2 regions of the Caloramator sp. E03 genome follow, and region 2 is predicted to be linked to the other one. Evidence: a T-box and tRNA genes for the amino acid it is inferred to sense, from the RefSeq annotation. Region 2 holds a T-box; the other holds one or more tRNA genes.
What was found. A T-box is a leader RNA that pairs with one kind of tRNA and senses whether it is charged. The one in region 2 lies ahead of alaS (alanine--tRNA ligase), so its partner is inferred to be a tRNA-Ala.

Region 1: it encodes a tRNA-Ala, which carries the amino acid that the T-box ahead of alaS (alanine--tRNA ligase) is inferred to sense. The anticodon was not compared.

What each region holds. Positions count from the first base shown of each region.
Region 1 is NZ_CP040093.1:1,530,933-1,539,476, reverse strand. It holds rRNA gene FDN13_RS07640 (23S ribosomal RNA) at 1-1,994, shown strand, start outside; rRNA gene rrf (5S ribosomal RNA) at 2,025-2,141, shown strand; tRNA gene FDN13_RS07630 (tRNA-Ile) at 2,146-2,222, shown strand; tRNA gene FDN13_RS07625 (tRNA-Ala) at 2,240-2,315, shown strand; rRNA gene rrf (5S ribosomal RNA) at 2,322-2,438, shown strand; gene FDN13_RS07615 (uracil-DNA glycosylase) at 3,041-3,592, shown strand; gene FDN13_RS07610 (DUF3892 domain-containing protein) at 3,686-3,901, shown strand; gene FDN13_RS07605 (DUF3892 domain-containing protein) at 3,910-4,125, shown strand; gene FDN13_RS07600 (uracil-DNA glycosylase) at 4,277-4,876, shown strand; gene murD (UDP-N-acetylmuramoyl-L-alanine--D-glutamate ligase) at 4,866-6,233, shown strand; gene FDN13_RS07590 (sodium-dependent transporter) at 6,414-7,796, shown strand; gene FDN13_RS07585 (VanZ family protein) at 7,896-8,339, shown strand; tRNA gene FDN13_RS07580 (tRNA-Lys) at 8,451-8,526, shown strand.
Region 2 is NZ_CP040093.1:543,338-551,881, reverse strand. It holds gene FDN13_RS02920 (O-antigen ligase family protein) at 1-592, opposite strand, end outside; gene FDN13_RS02915 (PRC-barrel domain-containing protein) at 1,034-1,546, shown strand; gene FDN13_RS02910 (AI-2E family transporter) at 1,554-2,561, shown strand; T-box leader at 2,661-2,866, shown strand; gene alaS (alanine--tRNA ligase) at 2,919-5,555, shown strand; gene FDN13_RS02900 (IreB family regulatory phosphoprotein) at 5,666-5,923, shown strand; gene FDN13_RS02895 (aldo/keto reductase) at 6,032-6,982, shown strand; gene ruvX (Holliday junction resolvase RuvX) at 6,996-7,409, shown strand; gene FDN13_RS02885 (DUF1292 domain-containing protein) at 7,473-7,751, shown strand; gene sfsA (DNA/RNA nuclease SfsA) at 7,817-8,500, shown strand.

The sequences.
Region 1 (8,544 bases), 990 kb from region 2:
AGCACTGAATGGGCTAGGGGCCATCAAGGTTACCGAACCCTATCAAACTCCGAATGCCGTAATATTATCCTTAGGAGTCAGACTACGAGTGATAAGATCCGTAGTCAAGAGGGAAACAGCCCAGACCATCAGCTAAGGTCCCAAAGTGCATGTTAAGTGGAAAAGGATGTGGGATCTCTAAGACAACCAGGATGTTGGCTTAGAAGCAGCCATTCATTCAAAGAGTGCGTAATAGCTCACTGGTCGAGAGGTTCTGCGCCGAAGATGTCCGGGGCTCAAACATGCCACCGAAGCTATGGATCCGCAAGGATGGTAGGGGAGCGTTGTATGCGGAGCGAAGCATAACCGAAAGGATATGTGGACTGCATACAAGTGAGAATGCTGGCATAAGTAGCGAGAAATAGGTGAGAATCCTATTCGTCGAAAGCCTAAGGTTTCCTCAGGAAGGTTCGTCCGCTGAGGGTTAGTCGGGACCTAAGCCGAGGCCGAAAGGCGTAGGTGATGGACAATCGGTTGATATTCCGATACCACCATAGACCGTTATTAGAGATGGGGTGACGCAGGAGGATAGGCTGAGCGCATTTTTGGCTAAGTGCGTCCAAGGGCTGAGTCAGACTTTCAAGGCAAATCCGGGAAGTTAATGACAGGGCTTGATGGGGAGCCCGTAAGGGTGAAGCAGCTGATTTCACACTGCCAAGAAAAGCCTCTATCGAGGGATGTGGTGCCCGTACCGCAAACCGACACAGGTAGGTGAGGAGAGAATCCTAAGACGAGCGAGAGAACCCTTGTTAAGGAACTCGGCAAATTGACCCCGTAACTTCGGGAGAAGGGGTGCTCTAGAGATAGAGCCGCAGAGAATAGGCCCAGGCAACTGTTTAGCAAAAACACAGGTCTCTGCTAAATCGCAAGATGATGTATAGGGGCTGACGCCTGCCCGGTGCTGGAAGGTTAAGGGGAAAGGTTAGCGCAAGCGAAGCTTTGAACCGAAGCCCCAGTAAACGGCGGCCGTAACTATAACGGTCCTAAGGTAGCGAAATTCCTTGTCGGGTAAGTTCCGACCCGCACGAATGGCGTAATGACCTGGGCACTGTCTCAACAAGGGACTCGGCGAAATTGTAGTACCGGTGAAGATGCCGGTTACCCGCGATTGGACGGAAAGACCCCGTAGAGCTTTACTGTAGCTTAGCATTGAGTTTCGGTATTGTCTGTACAGGATAGGTGGGAGACAGAGAAGGCAGGGCGTCAGCTTTGCTGGAGTCGACCTTGGGATACCACCCTGATGATACTGAAGCTCTAACCGGAGGCTTTGAATCAAGTCACGGGACATTGTTAGGTGGGCAGTTTGACTGGGGCGGTCGCCTCCTAAAGAGTAACGGAGGCGCCCAAAGGTTCCCTCAGTGCGGTTGGAAATCGCGCGGAGAGTGCAAAGGCAGAAGGGAGCTTCACTGTGAGAGAGACATCTCGAGCAGGGACGAAAGTCGGGCTTAGTGATCCGGTGGTACCGAGTGGAAGGGCCATCGCTCAACGGATAAAAGCTACCTCGGGGATAACAGGCTGATCTCCCCCAAGAGTCCACATCGACGGGGAGGTTTGGCACCTCGATGTCGGCTCGTCGCATCCTGGGGCTGAAGTAGGTCCCAAGGGTTGGGCTGTTCGCCCATTAAAGCGGCACGCGAGCTGGGTTCAGAACGTCGTGAGACAGTTCGGTCCCTATCCGTCGCGGGCGTAGGAAATTTGAGAGGAGCTGTCCTTAGTACGAGAGGACCGGGATGGACGAACCTCTGGTGCACCAGTTGTTCCGCCAGGAGCACAGCTGGGTAGCCATGTTCGGAAGGGATAAGCGCTGAAGGCATCTAAGCGCGAAGCCCACCTCAAGATGAGATTTCCCACCGTAAGGGTAAGACCCCTTGAAGAACACAAGGTTGATAGGCCAAAGGTGTAAGCGCCGTGAGGCGTTCAGCTGATTGGTACTAATAGGTCGAGGGCTTGATCAATAATTTGCTGTGCAGTTTTGAAAGAATTAATCTGGTGGTTAGGCATCCGGGGTAACACCCGTTCCCATTCCGAACACGAAGGTTAAGCCCGGGTGCGCCGATGATACTAAGCTGGAGACGGCTTGGAAAAGTAGGTGTCTGCCAGATAATTGGGCCTTTAGCTCAGCTGGCTAGAGCAACCGGCTCATAACCGGTCGGTCCGGGGTTCGAATCCCTGAAGGCCCACCAATTTTATATATTTTCGTGGGGGTATAGCTCAGTTGGGAGAGCACCTGCCTTGCAAGCAGGGGGTCAAGAGTTCGAATCTCTTTATCTCCACCATTTTAATTTGGTGGTTAGGCATCCGGGGTAACACCCGTTCCCATTCCGAACACGAAGGTTAAGCCTGGGTGCGACGATGATACTAAGCTGGAGACGGCTTGGGAAAGTAGGTGTCTGCCAAATAAAAAATACTCTAAGATTTTCTTAGGGTATTTTTTATTTATATAAATGTTATAAAGTGCAGAAAAAAAGCCAGGGGGTTCACCTGGCTAAGGTCAGTTAATAGGGTTCAATCATGGGGATATGTTATATGAAAGGGCTCTTATTTGCTAAATAAACTTCTAACTACTATAAGTATATCATATTTAAAATTATATTTGCAATATATAAAGTTCAAAATCTTTATAATATTATATCCTATTACAAATTATAAATAATTATAAACAAAAATAGTAATATAGCATAACACATATAATGCTGCTTATGAATCCAATGAAAATACAAATATATTTTGATTTTCTATTAGATTTACGGTTATTTATTATAAGCAATGATATTATAAAGCCTATTGGAATAGGAACTTTGTTATTTATATAAACAAAAATACCTGATAATATAAAATACACAAATATTTTTATTATGAAACATTCTTCTTCAGATCTCTTATATTTTTGTGATATAATTGTTACAATAATAAAAGTTATAGCAATAAGACATGTAAGGATTATCATAATTTCACCCCAAAAAAATATATTAAAGTTTAAGCTTTATTAGAAGGTGAAAATGTGTATAATATGAATGAATTAACAGAGATAATAAATAAATGTAGAAGATGTTCTTTGCATAGTAAAAGAAAAAATGTTGTTGTTGGAGAAGGCAACATAGATGCAAAAATAATGTTTATAGGTGAGGGGCCAGGGGAAGAGGAGGATAATACAGGTAGACCTTTTGTAGGTAGGGCTGGTCAGCTTTTAACGAGAATGATTGAGGCAATTGAACTAAAAAGGGAAGATGTTTATATTGCAAACATAGTAAAATGTAGGCCTCCTAATAATAGAGTTCCTTTAGAAGAAGAAGCCATAAAGTGCCTACCATATTTAAGATATCAAGTTGCAATTGTAAGACCAAAGATTATAGTTTGTCTTGGTGCAACCTCAGCAAAGTATATAATAAGCAGGGAAATTAGAATAACTAAAGATAGAGGAGTTTGGTATCAAAAAGGTAATTTTTATATAATCCCAACATATCATCCTTCAGCTCTTTTAAGGGATCCAAGTAAAAAAAAGGATTCATGGGAAGATTTTAAAAATATTAGGGATAAACTTAAAAAATTGTGATATGCCTTTCATATTATGTGAAAGGTTTTTTTAATGCAGTATATTTTGATAAATATAGTTAAAAATAAAATAGGAGGGATGATATTGTATAAAGTGATAGGTGTAAAACATGATGATAAAGGAGAAATAGTAGCTTATAAATTAGATAATGGTAAAATAATATCAAAGGAGGAAGGTATAATTTATGCTGAAAATGGTCAGATAGCTAATGTGAGAGTTGGGGTTTCAAAAAAAGGTGAAAAGTATTTAAGAAGTCTTCCTGATGGTAATGAAGAAAATAATTTAGATAATTTACCAGAGATAAGGTAGGTGTTTTTTTGAAAGACTTAAAAGTAGAAAAGATAATAAAAGATGGTACAAAGAACATAATAGGTTATGAACTAAATACAGGTTCTATAATTGATAATGAGCAAGCAGTTTTTATGATTAAAAAAGGTGAATTGGGAAATGTAAAAATAATTTGTGATGAAAAAGGTAAAGAAAAAATACAGGGAATAGGTTTTAATATAGAAAACTTACCAGAAGTGAAATAGGTGGAAAACAAACCACCTATTTCACTTTTTTAATATTTTTACTTATTGTAAAATAGATATATAAAATTAAATTAAAAGTGAATAAAATAAAGGAAGGAAATATGTTTTTATAGGAAAAATCATTTATTAATAGATTTTAGGAGGAAATTAGATGGAAGTATTAAAAAAGATAGAAGAAGAATACATGCAACTTGTTAAAAATAGGTTAGGAGAAAATTATAAAGTAGTATTTGGAGAAGGAAGTATTAATGCTAAAATTATGTTAATAGGTGAGGCACCTGGGGAAAGGGAGGAAGAGATGCAAAGACCTTTTGTTGGGCAAGCGGGAAAAAATCTTGATGAATTTTTAGATATTTTAGGACTTAGTAGAAATGAAATATATATAACTAATGTGGTTAAAATTAGACCATTTAAGATTAATGAAAAAACTAAAAGAAAATCAAATAGACCTCCAAATAGTTTTGAAATTGAAATGTCTATAGAAACATTAAAAAAAGAAATTGAAATTATAAAACCTAAAATTATTGTAACTCTTGGGAATATTCCCTTAAGGGCAGTTTTAAATGATAAAAAAGCATCAATAGGTAAATATCATGGAAAAGCTATTAAATTTGATAAGTTTATTGTTTTTCCTCTATACCATCCTGCCAGTATAATTTATAATAGATCTTTAAAACAGGTATACCATGATGATGTATTAGCATTGAAATCTTTAATGAAAAATAGAGAGGAGAATGAAATTGAATTATAATATAAAAGAATTTAAAGAGAGTGTAAAAGGGAAAAAAGTAGCTGTTGTAGGTATAGGTGTTAGTAATGCTCCATTAATAGAAATGCTTTTAAATTATGGAGCTGAGGTTATCGCCTGTGATAAAAAAGAAGACTTTGGGGAATTAGAGGAAAAATTTAAAAATAAAAATGTAAAATTTTTTCTTGGTAAAGACTATCTAAAAGGTGTTTTAAATTCTGATATAATATTCAGGACACCTTCCTTAAGACCGGATAATGAATATTTAAAAATTGCTAAAGAAAAAGGTGCTTATGTTACCTCAGAAATAAGAGAGTTTTTAAAATATTGTCCAGCAAAAATATTTGGAGTAACAGGGAGTGATGGAAAAACTACTACAACAACTCTTATATATGAAATGCTTAAAGAAGAGGGATATAGAGTTTTTCTTGGAGGAAATATCGGAAATCCCTTATTAAATAGGATTGAAGAAATTGATATGGAGGATTATGTTGTAGTTGAACTTTCAAGTTTTCAATTAATGGATGTTGATTATTCTCCTAATGTTTCTGTAATTACCAATTTGAGTCCTAACCATTTAGATATACATAAGGGAATGGATGAGTATATTAATTCAAAGAAAAACATATTTCTTTATCAAAAGTTAAATGATATTGTAATATTGAATGAAGATAATGAAATAACCAATTCTATGAAAGGTGAAATAAGAAGCAACATAAGAACTTTTAGTATGAAAGATAGTAATGCTTTTTCATATTTTGATGGACAAAATCTTATATGCAATAATAATGTAATTTGCAATGTAAAAGATGTTAAACTCATAGGAATGCATAATATTGAAAACCTTTTAGCAGCTTTTTCAGCGGTGTATGGATTTGTATCCTTAGATAGTATGAGAAAAGTTGCAACTAATTTTACTGGAGTTGAGCATAGAATTGAGTTTGTTAGAGAAATTGATGGAATTAAGTTTTATAATGATTCAATTGCATCAAGTCCCACAAGGACAGTGGCTGGGCTAAAATCTTTTAATAAGAAGGTCATACTTATTGCAGGGGGCTATGATAAAAAAATACCTTTTGATGAGCTTGCAGTAGAAGGAATAGATAAAATAAAAACACTAATTTTAATGGGTGCAACAAAGGAGAAAATAGAAAAAGCCTTTGAAGATGAAATGGAAAAGAGAAATATAAATATTCCAATATTGAAAGTGGATACCCTTGAGGAAGCAGTAAAGAAAGCTTATAATTTAGCACAAAGTGGAGATATTATAACATTATCTCCTGCTTGTGCAAGTTTCGATATGTTTAGAAATTTTGAAGAAAGAGGAAAGAAGTTTAAAGAAATTGTAATGAGATTATAAAGCCTTTGTATAAAAGCAAAGGCTTTATTATATACAGATTTTGAATGAAAAATAAATTTATTAAAAATATTTAAAAATATTAAGATTAATTTATTTATCGTGTTTTTTATTGATTAACTTGATTAATTATGATAAATTATTGATAATTTATACGTTATATTCTTAGAAAGGGGTACGAAAATGGATGATAGTAAAACACCATTAAAACGAGAAAAATTTTCATCGGGAATTGCTGTTTTTTTTGCAACACTGGGTTCAGCAGTAGGTTTAGGTAATATATGGAAATTTCCTTATTTAACAGGTGCAAATGGAGGGGCTGCATTTTTAATTATTTATTTAGTATGCATTGCTTTTGTAGGAATTCCAGTAATGGTATGTGAGTTTTATATTGGACGAAAAACAAGAAAAAATGCTGTTGGTGCCTTTGATAAAATAGGTGCTTCAAAGGGATGGAAAACTATAGGGTTTGCAGGTATAGGGTCAGCTTTCTTAATAATGTTTTTTTATAGTTGTGTTGCTGGGTGGGTTTATTCATACTTATTTAGAGCTATAAATGGGGACTTTGCTGGAATAAATCCTGATGCGTCGGGAGCAATGTTTACTAAAACAATTCTTGGACCTATACCTCCAATTTTATGGCAAATGATTGTTTTAATAGTTGTTTCAATAATACTTATTGCAGGGGTTCAAAAAGGAATAGAAAGAATTACAAAAACACTTATGCCGGTATTATTTATATTAATTATAGTATGTGATATAAGAGCAATAACTCTTCCCGGTGCTGCAGAAGGGTTTAGATTTCTTTTTAAACCTGATTTTTCAAGTTTAACAGCAGCAGGAATATTGACAGCTTTAGGTCTTGCATTTTTTAAGCTTTCACTTGGTATGGGAACTATGATGACTTATGGGAGTTATTTTACAGAGGATAACAATTTGATTGCAACTTCAGCAAAGGTTGCTCTCTCTGATACAATAGTATCCCTTCTTGCAGGAATTGCAATATTTCCAGCTGTATTTTCCTTTGGAATGAAACCAGGTGCAGGTCCAGGGCTTTTATTTATAACGATACCACTTGTCTTTTCAAAAATTCCACTTGGAAATTTACTTCTTGTAGCTTTCTTCTTTTTAACATCAATAGCTGCAACAACTGCTATGATGTCATTAGTTGAAGTTCCTGTTGCTTACTTTACTGAAGAAAAGGGAATGGATAGAAAAAAAGCTGTTATTACTACAACAGTGATAATGGCGATAATCGGCATACTTGCAACTCTTTCTGTAGATAAGGCAAGTGTATTAGGTAAAGTTAATATATTAGGAAAAGGATTTTTTGATTTATTTGATTATATTTCTTCAAATATATTACTTCCAATGGGTGGCCTTTTAATAGCTTTATTTGTTGGATACTTTAATAAAAAAGAAAATATTGTAAATGAACTTTCTAACGAAGGCACATTAAATAATAATAAATTAATAAATATATATTTATTTATATTAAGATTTGTAACACCAATATTGCTTATTATTGTATTTTTAAATTCTATAGGTATAATCAAAATAAAATAAAGATTAATACAGCCTTTGATAGCTTTCTATTAAAGGCTTTATTCTTTCTATGTAGTATGTTAAAATAAATCCTATAAAATTTTTGGAAGGTAATATAAAATGAATAAAAAATATAAGAGATGGCTTTATGTATTTTTATGGGCATTGATTATTTTTATGTTTTCAAATCAAAATGGAAATGATTCCTCTAACAATAATAAATTTATAATACATATTTTAAAATTATTAAATATAAATATAGATTATATATTTAAAAATAAAACTGATTTTATAATAAGAAAGTCGGCACATTTTACGGAGTATTTTATTTTTTGTTATCTTATATTTAAAGCACTATATTTAGATTTAGACCGTAAAAAGAGTTTGCTATTATCTTTATTATTTACTTTTCTTTACGCTTGTAGTGATGAATTTCATCAAATGTTTGTAGCAGGTAGAGGTCCTTCCTTTAAGGATGTAATGATTGATACTTTTGGAGGGGTATTTTATTTAATCATTAATCATTTTAGAGAAATAAAAAGAAGAAGATTTATTGATATATAGTTAATGTGATGTTAAATATTTTGGAAATATATTCATATATAAATTCTTAAAAAAAAATATTGCCATATAAAATTTCCTATGTTATAATTAATTTCGTTGTGCTAAACATTTGAGCCACTAGCTCAGTCGGCAGAGCACATGACTTTTAATCATGGTGTCCGGGGTTCGATTCCCCGGTGGCTCACCAAGATAGATGGCCTAACAT
Region 2 (8,544 bases):
TATAATTACTCATAAAAACTAAATCAAAGGTATCAGGTCCGTAACCAATAAAGGGGCTTTTTTGTATTAATTTCAAGGCACGTTTCCATATAAATATTCTTGAAGAGCCAGAATATTCACTTGTAGCATTATTTAAATAAAAAGTTTTTGCATCAATTATAATAGAATCAAATCTTTTTATTAATGCATTGTTCTTATTAAAATTTAAAAATAATGCAATAGCAAATATAAGGAATAAAACTAATAATAAACTTTTAAGACCTTTTTTATATTTTAAAGAAAGGATAGCTAATAATATAAATGAAACACCAAAACCAAGCCATGCACTTCTTGTATTGGTTAATAAAAGTGTTGAATAAAAAAGGGATGAAGTTACAATGTATATAATTTTTTTTGATTTAATAAAGCAATAAATGCTAATAGGAAGTATAAGAACCAAGTAACTTCCAAGAAAATTAGGATTACCAATAGTTGAATATACATATCTTACCCATTTGCTCCTTATTGGATCGACTTTAACTAAATTATATCCAAAGTATTGTAGAATTCCATAGATTGATATAAGTGATGAAGATGTAAAAAGATATATCAAATGATTTTTTGAAAAAGTATAAGAAGATGAAGCTATAAAGAAAATAATAATATAACAAATCAGAGTCAAAAAACCTTCGTATCTATATATTTTCCCGTATAGTGATTGATAAAAGTTAATAGAATAGAAAGTTGATATAGATAAAGTAAATATATAAGCAAAAAGTATATAATAAATTAATTTGTTATCATTAAAATGTTTTTTTAATTTTAGAAGAATAAATGGTATAAATGTAAAAAAACACAAAATATACAGCAGATATGTTTTAGCCTCGTAATAATAATCAAGTCTGTTTGGCGTTATAATTAAGGGAAGTATGCAGATAATACATATAATAAATGCATTATAAATGTTCTTATTCATTTCTTTCACCTCTTATAAAATCTATTAGAATTATATAGCAAAAGAACTCATACTACAACTTAAAAGGATGTGATTAATGTGAAAAAATATCTTGATGTTAGAGGCTGCAGTGTTGTTGATAAAAAAGGAAATATAATTGGAAGAATAGAAGATTTTTTAATTGATATAAATAAATTAAAAATATATTCTTTTATTATTACTACAAAAAATATATTTCCTACCTTTAATTTACTTCTAATTAGAGATGTAGAAAAATACGAAGATGTTATAGTTATTAAAAACGATATTTACAAGTTGAATCAGAGTTTTATAAAAAAGTATAAATATATAATGCTTCAAAATTTTATGGACAAAGAAATAATAGATATTAATGGAAAAAGGCTTGGAGCTTTAAATGATTTGATTTTTGATGAATTTAATGGAGAATTAAAAGCATTAATCTGTAAGAGAGGTTTTTATGAAGATATTTTTGAAGGAAGAAAGATAATAATAATAAATGAGAAAACTGTTTTTGGTAAAGAAAAAATAATTGTTGATGAAGATGATATAGATATAACCAATATCATATCATTTAAGAATTTAGTAAGGTGATAAGTTTATGATAAAAATTGAGGCTAAAAAAATAATTATAACGTTATTTTATCTAACTATAATTTTATTAGCTTATTATTTGATGAGTTTTTTAAAACCAATATTATTTTCTATTTTTATTGCTTATATGCTGAACCCATTAACAGATTATTTAAAATCCAAAGGGATAAGTATAAAAATTGCTGCTTTTTTATCTGTTTTATTTTTCTTAACTCTTTTTTTTATATTAATAATTATTATAGTACCAGGTATAGTAAAAGATATTCTTTCACTTATTCAGAATATAGATGAATATAGAAGAATAGTTGATAGTTTTAAAATAAACATAGGATACAATTCTCTTCCTTCTTATATGAAATCAGTAGTTGATAGTAGTATTATTAAAGTTGAAATGGTTGTAACAAGTTATTTAAGAAAGTTTTTTAATGATATAATAGAATTTTCAATGGAGATACCAACTTTTATATTAATGCCTGTATTTGTTTATTATTTCTTAACGGATAAAGAATACTTAATAAATTTTATAAAATCTTTTATTCCAAGCAGGATAAGAAATAAAGTAATTGAGCTTGGAAGTGAAATAGACAAAGTTATTGGTAGTTTTATAAAAAGCCAGATAATTTTATCAATAATTATATTTTTTTTAACCTTTATAGCTATGGTAATACTTAAAATAAAATATCCTTTAATTATTGCATTCATAAACGGTATAGTAAATATAATACCTTATTTTGGGCCAGTAATAGGATTTTTACCAGCTTTTATATCAGCATCTTCACAGTCATTAAATAAGTCTCTGATAGTTGTAGTTGTTTTTTTTATAATACAGGAGTTTGAAAGTGGTGTTGTAGCACCAAAGCTTATGGGAGAGAGTATAGGATTACATCCAGTTTTTATAATGATAATACTTTTAATTGGTGGAAAGTTTTTTGGAGGATGGGGTCTTGTACTTTCAATTCCAATTGCAGGTATAATAAAAGTAGCTTATAGATATATACTTAGAAGTTTATATTGATTGTTTTAGGAGATGTTTGAATCTATTATAATTTAACCAAGAATTGTATAAGCAAATACAATTGACAAATATGACCATATTATATATAATGATTAGAAGTTAAAGGCTATGAAGGGAAGGAGTACGCTATAATCTTTCTTTAAGAGAGAGGACGGGTGGTGAGAGTCCTTAGAGGATATAGTGGAAGCAGTCCCAAAGCTTCTTTGCTGAATTTAGTAGGCAAAGACGGTTCATCCGTTATAGTTTAAAGTGACCTTTATGGTAATAAGGGTGGTACCACGGAGTAATAAGTCTTCGTCCCTAATTAGGGATGAGGGCTTTTTTAATATTATATATAAGCAAATTAGGAGGGATAACATGAAGTGGATGGGTGTAAATCAAATAAGAGAAAAATATTTATCTTTTTTTGAAGAAAAAGGTCATTTGAGACTTCCAAGCTTTTCGCTAATTCCACAAAATGATAAAAGCCTTCTTCTTATAAATGCAGGTATGGCTCCTTTAAAACCTTATTTTACTGGTCAACAAATACCTCCAAGAAGAAGAGTTACAACATGCCAAAAATGCATTAGAACTGGGGACATTGAGAGAGTAGGAAAAACTGCAAGGCATGCAACTTTTTTTGAAATGCTTGGTAATTTTTCCTTTGGTGATTATTTTAAAGAGAGTGCAATACCATGGGCCTGGGAGTTTGTAACCAATGTTTTAGAGATTCCTAAGGATAAGCTTTATGTAACAATATATCTTGATGATGATGAAGCATACAATATATGGGTAAACAAAACTGATATAGATCCAAAAAGGATATTTAGACTTGGCAAAGAAGATAACTTTTGGGAAATAGGTCAAGGACCATGTGGGCCTTGCTCTGAAATACACTTTGACAGAGGAGAAGGTAAAATAAATACGCTTGAAGAATTTTTAAAGGCTGGAGAAGAAGATAGAGTTATTGAGTTTTGGAATCTTGTTTTTACACAGTTTGATAAAGATGAAAATGGAAACTACAATAGACTTCAAAACCCTAACATAGATACAGGTATGGGGCTTGAAAGAATTGCAACGATAATGCAAGGTGTGAATAGTATATTTGATATAGATACTATGAAAAACATATTAAATGAAGTTTGTAGAATTTCAAACACTACATATAAGAATGATAGCAAAAAAGATGTATCTTTAAGACTTATTACGGATCATATAAGAAGCGTTACTTTTATGGTAAGTGATGGTATACTTCCTTCAAATGAAGGTAGAGGATATGTTTTAAGGAGGCTTTTAAGAAGAGCTGCAAGGCACGGGAAACTTCTTGGAGTAAATAGAACTTTCCTTTGGGAGCTTTGTGATGTTGTAATTGAAAACTCACGGGATGCATATCCACAGCTTGAGGAAAAGAAAGATTATATAAAGAAGGTTATAAAGCTTGAAGAAGAAAGGTTTGACGAAACTATTGATCAAGGAATGATTATACTCAATCAATATATAGATGATCTTAGAAAAGAAGGTAAAGACATATTATCGGGAGCAAATACATTCAAGCTTTATGATACTTATGGTTTTCCACTTGAGTTAACTATTGAAATACTTGATGAACAAGGAATGAAAGTAGACATAGATGGTTTTAATGAAGAGATGAAAATGCAAAGAGAAAGAGCAAGGGCTGCAAGGGAAGAAACAAACTATATGGGAACAGAAATGGATATATATATGACACTTCCTGCAGAAATTACAACTAAATTCTCTGGATATACAGATACAAAATCAGAAGGTAAAGTACTTGTTATAGTTTCAAATGGAGATGTTGTTGATATGGCAAATGAAGGCGATGATGTTTCAGTAATACTTGACAATACATCTTTTTATGCTGAAATGGGAGGTCAAATAGGAGATAGGGGATACTTAATTGGAAACGGATTTAAAGTTGAGGTATTTGATTGTAAAAAAACAGCTAATGATAAAGTAATACATGTTGGAAAGGTAATTGAGGGAAGCATTAAAGTAAATTCAATTGTTAGTACTGTAGTTGATAGGGATAGAAGACTTGATATTGCAAGAAACCACACAGCAACACACCTTCTTCATGCTGCATTAAGAAAAATACTTGGAAACCATGTAGAACAATCTGGCTCTCGAGTATCTTATGATAGATTAAGATTTGATTTCACCCATTTTGAAGCTATTTCTTATGAGGATTTAAGAAGAATTGAGAACATGGTAAATGAAAAGATTTTAGAAGGATTAGATGTTAAAACTATTGAAACTACAATTGATGAAGCAAAAAATATGGGTGCAATGGCGTTGTTTGGTGAAAAATATGGTAATATCGTAAGAGTAGTTAAAGCTGGAGAATTTAGCATTGAACTTTGTGGAGGCACACATGTTTCAAATACTTCTACATTAGGTCTGTTTAAGATAATATCTGAAGGAGGAGTCGCTGCAGGTATTAGAAGGATTGAGGCTGTTACTGGAAAAGGTGCTTTAAATTATGTTGAAAACTTGGAAAATACTTTAAAAAATACTGCTTTAGCATTAAAGACTCAAATAAATGATATAGTTAGAAGAGCTGAAGCTTTAATTCAGGAAGTTAAGGATAAAGATAAAGAGATTGAAAACTTAAAATCTAAAATGGCTTTAGGTTCTTTACAACAAATAATAGATTCTGCAAAGGATATAAAAGGGATAAAGGTGGCAGTAGCTTGTCTTGAACTTGATGCAGATGCTTTAAGGGAACTTGGAGACAGGTTAAGAGATAAGCTTGGAAAATCTGCTGTTGTCCTTGCTAATGTTAAGGATGGAAAAGTAACCTTTATTGCTATGGCAAGTAAAGATGCAGTAGCATCTGGAATTCATGCAGGAAATCTAGTTAAAGAAGTTGCAAAGATAACTGGTGGAGGCGGTGGAGGAAGACCAGATATGGCTCAAGCAGGAGGAAAGGATACAAGTAAAGTTACTCAAGCCCTCGAAAGCGTGTATTCTATAATCGAAAATATGATTAAATAAGGCGGTTTACCGCCTTAAATTTTTTAAATTACTAATTTCATATTTGATTTAATTTTAATATAGTGGTATATTATGTTTATAGTTAATAACGTGGGAAAGGTGTGGTTTTTATGACCGAACGCCAAGAAGGTACTATGCAATACAAATTTAATATGGAAAATAGAGAAAAAATAAAAGAGATACTTAATGAGGTATATGATGCACTTAAAGAAAAAGGATATAACCCTATTAATCAGCTTGTTGGTTATATACTTTCAGGTGATCCTACATATATCACAAGCTATAAAAATGCAAGAGCAAAAATAAGAAAGCTTGAAAGAGATGAAATATTAGAAGAGCTTTTAAGAGGCTTTATAAATGAAAAATAAATTGATGTTTATTAAGAGTCAAAGTGATAAAAGTTATTAAAATTATATATAAAATATAGACGGTATTTTTCGTACCGTCTATATTTTATATAATTGGAGGTATTAGTGTTGGAATATGTCAGACTTGGGAAAACTGGTTTGGTAGTTTCAAAGCTATGCTTTGGAGGGCTTACTGTGGGACCTCTGCAAGCAAATCTAGATATAGAAGAAGGAGCAAAAGTTATTGCAACTGCATTTGATATGGGGGTTAATTTTATAGATACTGCAAAACTATATAAGACATATCCATATATAAAAAGAGCAATTGAGCTTTCAAAAAATAAAAACATAATAATATCATCAAAATCTTATGATTACACTTATGAAGGTATGAGAGAAAGTGTTCAGGAAGCATTAGAAGAGCTTGGACTAAAAAAATTAAGCATATTTTGCCTTCATGAGCAGGAAAGCAGATTAACATTAAAAGGGCATTCTGAGGCCTTAAGATATCTTATAGATGCAAAAAAATGTGGAATAATAGATGCAGTAGGAGTTTCAACACATGCTGTTGAAGTGGTTGAAGCTATATGCACTATGGAAGAGATAGATGTTATACATCCTATTGTAAACATAAAAGGACTTGGAATTATAGATGGTAGTATTGATGATATGCTAAAGGCAGTTGAAAAAGCAAATAAATCTGGGAAAGGAATATATTCAATGAAGCCTCTTGGGGGTGGAAACCTCATGTCAAATTCAACAGAATGCTTCAGTTTTGTTTTAAATAATCCTAACATACATTCTATTGCAGTAGGTATGCAATCCTTAGAAGAGGTATATACAAATATTTCCATATTTGAAGGAAGAACGATTGATGAAGATATACTTACAAAACTTAAAAATAGAAAAAGAAGATTGCATATAGATAGTTGGTGTAAAGGTTGCGGAGAATGTGAAAAAAAGTGTAAAAATAAGGCAATAAAAGTTGTTAATAATAAGGCAAAAGTAGATGAAGATAAATGTGTTCTTTGCGGATATTGTTCAGCATATTGCCCAGAATTTTGTATAAAAATAGTATAGGGAGGATAAAATCTTGAGGATAATGGGACTTGATATTGGAGACAAAACTATAGGAGTTGCAATAAGTGATCCCTTAGGTTGGACGGCACAGGGAATAAAAACTATAAAAAGAACAGGTATTAAAAAAGACATAAATGAAATACTAAATATTATCAATGAATATCAGGTTGAAAAAATAGTTGTAGGCTTTCCTAAAAACATGAATGGAACAATAGGTCCAAGGGCAGAAAAGATTATTGATTTTTGTGATAAATTAAAGGGCAGAATAAAGTTAGATATAGAATTAGAAGATGAGAGATTGACAACTGTAGCAGCAGAAAAGATGTTAATAGATGCTGATGTTTCTAGAAAAAAGAGAAAGGAAGTAATTGACACTATTGCAGCAACATATATACTACAAACTTATCTTAACAGAATTAACAAATAAATGATTGACAGCTTTTAAAAATAAAATTACAATAACATTATAATTAGAAAAGAGGTGTTTGCTATGGAAAACAACGAAAATACTGTAGTATTAACTGATGAGGATGGAGTAGAAACTGAATTTGAAGTTATAACTGCTCTTGAAGTTGATGGAAATGAATACTATGTGTTATACCCTGTAGATGAAGAAAATGAAGAAGATGCAGTTGTACTAAAACTTACAACAAATGAAGATGGAGAAGAAATGCTTACAACTATTGAAGATGATGATGAATTTGAAAAGGTTGCAGCTGCTTATGAAGAATGGTTAAATGAAGAAGACTTTGAAGATGACGAAGAATAAGGATATACCATTGGTATATCCTTTGTTTTATATATAAGATTTAATTCAGTGATGAGGTAAGTATAATGTTTATACAGGGAGAAAAGGTCAATGGCTTATGTATTAAAAGGATTAATAGGTTTGAGGCATTAATCAAGGTTGATGATAGAATTGAATTAGTTCATGTACCTAATACTGGAAGGATGACTGAACTACTTTATGAAGGAACTAAAGTTATTCTTCAGAAAAGTGATAAACCAAATAGAAAGACAAAATATAGCTTGCTTCATGTTTACAAGGATAAAAATATAGTATGTGTTAATTCTTCTTTAGCAAACAAAGTATTTGAAGAAGCAGTGACAAATGGAAGAATAGATTGGGTAAAAGGTAAAATAAAAAGAGAAGTACAGTATTCAAACAGTAGGTTTGATTTTTTTATTGAAGATGAAATCTATAATGGTATTTTTGTTGAGGTAAAATGTGCAACTTATGAAGAAAATGGGATATCAAAATTTCCTGATGCACCGACAGAAAGAGGTAGAAAACACATAGACGAACTAATAATGGCTAATAATAAATATAGAGCTGCGATAGTAATAATTGCTTTTATGGATTATGTTGAAAGCTTTACACCGAACTACAAAATTGATAAAATTTTTGGGGAAAAACTAAAAAAAGCTTATGATAGGGGAGTTATCGTAAAGGCATATAGATGTTTTGTAGATATTAATGAAATTAATATTAAAGACGAAATTGAAATATTTTTTTAAAAGCTTTATTTCAATTGAGAATCTCTTGACAATTCATGTAAAAT